Regions from separate parts of the Peptoniphilus sp. HCN-40583 genome, predicted to be linked through region 1. Evidence: riboswitches for the same ligand, from Rfam matches in the RefSeq annotation. Region 1 holds a riboswitch; the other holds the start of a gene.
The links. A riboswitch is a leader RNA that binds a small molecule or an ion and turns the genes downstream of it on or off. The one in region 1 is predicted to bind FMN.
Positions count from the first base shown of each region.

Region 1 (2,388 bases):
ACCGGCGGTGCCATGATGCGCATTCAGGGCGGGATTTACGGCTGGCAAATCAATCAGCCCAAGACCCGCGAACAGCTGATGACGGCGTTGAATGACAAAAAAGTGCAAAGCATGGAGCCGGTGTATAAGAGAAAAGCCGTGAGTCGAAACGTCAACGACATCGGCAACAGCTACATCGAAATCGACATTGCCCGTCAACACATGTGGCTTTATAAAGACGGCAATCTCGTCATCGATTCGCCGGTAGTTACGGGCAATCCCTACGCCGGCAACGGCACGCCCACCGGCACCCACGAAATTTGGTCGAAAGAACGCAACCGCTACCTTACCGGGGATTCCTGGAAGAGCTACGTCAAGTACTGGATGCCCTTTAACTGGACGGGCTGCGGCATTCACGATTCCAATTGGCGGGGCAGCTATGGCGGCAGAATTTATTTAGGCGGCGGCAGCCACGGCTGTGTCAACACACCGCCCTCCAAGGCGCCGACCTTTTACAAAAATGCCTTTGAAGGCATGCCTGTCATTGTTTACAACTCAAATAAACACGCCATTTAATCGAAGCGCCTACGGGCGCTTTTTTGCGGAAAAATTTTCGTGAAAATCCGAGGAAAATTTGCCTAAGGATCTGTTTTCCCGCGGCCATTTGTTGTAAAATAAGTTGTACGATTTGCTTGTATGACAGGAGGCTATTTTGAAAACCATTTACGAAGGAAAGACGAAAGACATTCGACAAGAAAACGGCAAGACCTATTTCTACTTCAAAGACGACGTGACGGGCAAAGACGGCGTCTTCGATCCCGGTGAAAACCAAGTAGGCCTTTCCATCGAAGGTTCCGGCCGCGCATGCATTGCCATGAGCAAATACTTTTTTGAAAAATTCGAAGCAGATAAAATCCCCACACACTACATTTCCGCCGATGTAGACAATCGTCTCATGGAAATTAAGCCTGCCAAAGTATTCGGCAAGGGCTTGGAAGTGATCTGCCGCTTTAAGGCTACGGGTAGCTTTATTCGTCGCTACGGCAAATATGCCAAAGACGGCGACGTTTTAAATCGCTACGTGGAATTCACCTTAAAAGACGATGCACGCCAAGACCCCCTCATCAACGAAGATGCGCTGGTACTGTTGGGCATTTTAAAAGAAGGGGAATACGAACGCATTAAAGAGCTTACCCGCTCCATTTCTCAAGTGATCTACGACGACTTAAAGGCTCGTGGTCTCGAAATGTACGATATCAAATTGGAATTCGGCCGCTTAGAAGGCAGCGACGAAGTCGTATTAATCGACGAAGTCTCCGGCGGCAACATGCGCGTCTTCAAAGGGGACGAATACATCGAACCCTTACGTCTTTCCGAAATGATCGTCGGCAAATAAGCACGGTTCATTAAGGAGAAAAAAGCCCTTCGGGGCTTTTTTTGTGTCCCGAAATTCTGAAAACCCCTTTCATTTATTTGAAAAGGTGGTATAATAAAAATATATCAAACAAATCAATCTTCAGGGCGAGGTGAAATTCCTCATCGGTGGTAAAGTCCACGTGTCGAAAGACTGAATTGGTGCAATTCCAATACCGACGGTGACAGTCCGGATGAAAGAAGATCTTTTTTTTCATGTTTATGTGCCCGGGGATGCGGGCTTTTTTTTTGCCCCACAAGGAGGAACCATGAATCAAATCCAGCGGACGAAGGCGCGCTACTCCACGAGAAATTTAACGCGTCTGTCCCTCTTATCCGTTATCGCCTTTTTACTTATGTACATCGAAGTCCCCTTGGCCTTTATTGCACCGCCTTTTATAAAAATCGACCTGTCCGATATGCCGGCCTTAATCGGCGGCTTCGTCATGGGCCCCGTGGCGGGTATCACCATTGAACTGGTGAAGTGCATCCTCACCTTTTTCGTTCGCGGCACCACCACCGGCGGCGTCGGCGAGTTGTCGAATTTTATCGTCGGCGCGTTGTTTGTCGGGCTCGCGTCGAAATTTTACTGTGCGCGCAGAACCTACCGCGGCGCCGTCGTCGGTCTTTTAATCGGCGTCATCGGCATGACCGCCGTGGCCACCTTGAGCAATTACTTCGTGGTTTTTCCTCTCTACGGCAAGATTATGCCCATGGAAGCCATTATTAACATGGGCCGTGCCGTCACGCCGCGAGTCAACTCCCTGTGGGATATGATGGTCTATTGCATCGTGCCCTTTAATCTGGTGAAGGGGCTGATCGTATCGGCGGTGACCCTGGCCTTGTACAAGCGGGTATCTCATCTGCTTTACGACTGATTTTAACCCTGCTCTTCGGAGTGGGGTTTTTTATTGCACTCGGACGGTGCGCTGTCAATCTTTACAAATGCAGGCGGAGATACTATAATAATTTATACGATATACCCTTCATTCTCGA
Region 1 is NZ_JBBKBU010000016.1:30,520-32,907, forward strand. Features, by position in the region: gene WKT05_RS06170 (L,D-transpeptidase family protein) at 1-555, shown strand, start outside; gene WKT05_RS06175 (phosphoribosylaminoimidazolesuccinocarboxamide synthase) at 692-1,375, shown strand; FMN riboswitch at 1,488-1,602, shown strand; gene WKT05_RS06180 (ECF transporter S component) at 1,662-2,270, shown strand.

Region 2 (2,388 bases), on a different contig from region 1:
GACGCCGTTGGTGGCGATGGAATCGCCGATTTTCGTGCCTTCAAGGACCCTTTCGGCCTTGACCCGCAGGACGATTTTTTCGCCCCGCTTCTCCAGAGCGGCCACGGTGCCCACTTCTTCTACGATTCCCGTAAACATCCTCTGACCCCTCCTACAAACAGGTCCGGCCCCAGCATTTTCACCTCATCAAAGACGAAATCTCGCCGTTCAGTAAGGGAAGCGATGGCCCGGCCCGCCACAACCTCTTTTCCGCCGCCGAACAAAGTAGGCGCCAGATAGAGGGCAAATTCATCCACTAAATCCTCGTCGATGAGGCTGCCGTGGAGGCGTCCGCCCCCTTCCACGAGAATACGACCCATGTCCTTGGCGTACAAGTCTTTTAAAATGGCGGGAAGATCCAGCTTGCCCTTCTTCTCCTTCACCACTTCCACGACGACGCCACGATCTTTCAGGGCCTTTATCTTCGCCTCCTCCATGTGTACCGTATAGACAATGGTGGGCTGGGTGCCGTCGTAAACGTGATAATCCAAATCCACGGCGCCGCGGCGGTCCAAAATGATCCGCGTGGGATCGCCGCCTACGCCGCTTCGATTGGAGAGGCGGGGATTGTCTTTGATCACCGTGTTGGTGCCCACGAGAATCCCATCTACCACGCCGCGCAGCTTGTGGCCGTCGTCTCTCGCCAACTCGGAGGTGATCCATTGGCTTTCCCCCGTGTCCGTGGCGATTTTCCCGTCTACTGTGGCAGCAAATTTACAAATTACATAAGGCGTTTGGGTCATGATGCTGGTGAAAAAAGCGCGGTTCAGCCTTTGGCAGGCCGCTTCCAAGACGCCGACATCCACCTGAATCCCCGCTGCCTTTAAGGCGCCCACGCCGCGGCCCGCCACCTTGGGATTGGGATCCAAAGTGCCGACCACCACCCGTGCGATGCCGGCCTTTTCAATGGCCACGACACAGGGCGGCGTCTTGCCGTAGTGGGAACAGGGCTCCAGAGTCACATACATGGTGCCGCCCTTCGGCGACTCCTCCACCTGCTTCAGACAATCCACCTCGGCGTGATCCAAGCCGAAGCCGTGGTGGTAGCCCTCGGCGATAATGCGCCCGTCTTTTACCAAGACCGCGCCGACCATGGGATTGGTCTTCGTTTTGCCCAATCCCTTTTTCGCAAGAGCCAATGCCCGATTCATATACTGCTCATCCATAAAGCCTCCTGCATAAAAAAAACCGAAGCACAATGCTTCGGAGTGACAACCAAATGAAAGACAACAAAAGTTGCCTTCGCTTCTTCTTTCATCCGGACTATACCGTCGGTATCGGAATTGCACCGATTCAATCATGTGACTCGTGGACTTTACCACCGGTGAGGAATTGCACCTCGCCCCGAAGAATATATGAAGTTCAGGAAATGTTTTCCTTTCATTATGATACCACTTATAGCTTACCCTGTAAAGAGATTTTGTCGCCACAGGGTTAAAATTTTCTCCCCCACTCGGTACAATAAATAAAACGAGAAATTTTGTAATAAAGAACACCTTCCCGCGTATATACAAGTGAAAGGACAAGGAGGTGAAGCCAATGGATGAAACGACCCATGTACCGACCGTCATAGACGATGCAATTACATTTGAAGCGGTCTACGATCGCTACTTCGATTCCGTCTTTCGGTTCGTCATCTACCGCACCGGCAATCGGGAGGTGGCCAAGGATCTGACGGCGGATATTTTCTTCAAGATCTACAAGAAATTTTCCGCCTACGATTCGAAAAAAGGCAGCTTCGAGGTGTGGCTCTATACCATAGCGAGCAATCAAGTGAAGGATTACTACCGCCGAAAGAGCCGCTTTCAGTGGTTGCCCATTACCGCGGCAAAGGATGTGGCCGAGGTGGATCCGGCCGCCGATGAATTAATGGAAAACAAAGAAGAACTCGCCTATTTGCGCCGGGCCGTGAAAAAATTGAAGCCGAGAGACCAACTGTTGGTCAGCTACAAATTCGGTGCGGAGCTTTCCAATCAGACCATCGCCGCGCTTATGGACACGAATCCTAATCACGTGGGCGTCATGATCCACCGTTTGCTGAATCAATTGCGAAAAGAAATGGAGGCCTATTATGAATGAAAATAAAAATGCCCACGACAACGTAAGCCGAGATTTAAACAATCTCTACGCCACCGACGAAAAAGACAAACAGGAGGTCTATGCAAAAATGAAAAATAAACAAAAGAAACAATACAAAAAGCCCGCCATTGCCGCGGCCTGCGCCCTTTTAATCGCCACCCTCCCCTTTACGAGCTTCGGCGGCGGAATCGTAAACACGGTGAGACAAGCCGTCAGCCCCTCGGGCCGCATCGTCGTCAACGAAGACGAGCCGGCCGTGGCCATCCCCTT
Region 2 is NZ_JBBKBU010000027.1:28,254-30,641, reverse strand. Features, by position in the region: gene WKT05_RS08570 (riboflavin synthase) at 1-138, opposite strand, end outside; gene ribD (bifunctional diaminohydroxyphosphoribosylaminopyrimidine deaminase/5-amino-6-(5-phosphoribosylamino)uracil reductase RibD) at 120-1,205, opposite strand; FMN riboswitch at 1,282-1,395, opposite strand; gene WKT05_RS08560 (RNA polymerase sigma factor) at 1,579-2,118, shown strand; gene WKT05_RS08555 (hypothetical protein) at 2,111-2,388, shown strand, end outside.
Region 2: another riboswitch for FMN. It lies ahead of ribD (bifunctional diaminohydroxyphosphoribosylaminopyrimidine deaminase/5-amino-6-(5-phosphoribosylamino)uracil reductase RibD); the one in region 1 lies ahead of WKT05_RS06180 (ECF transporter S component).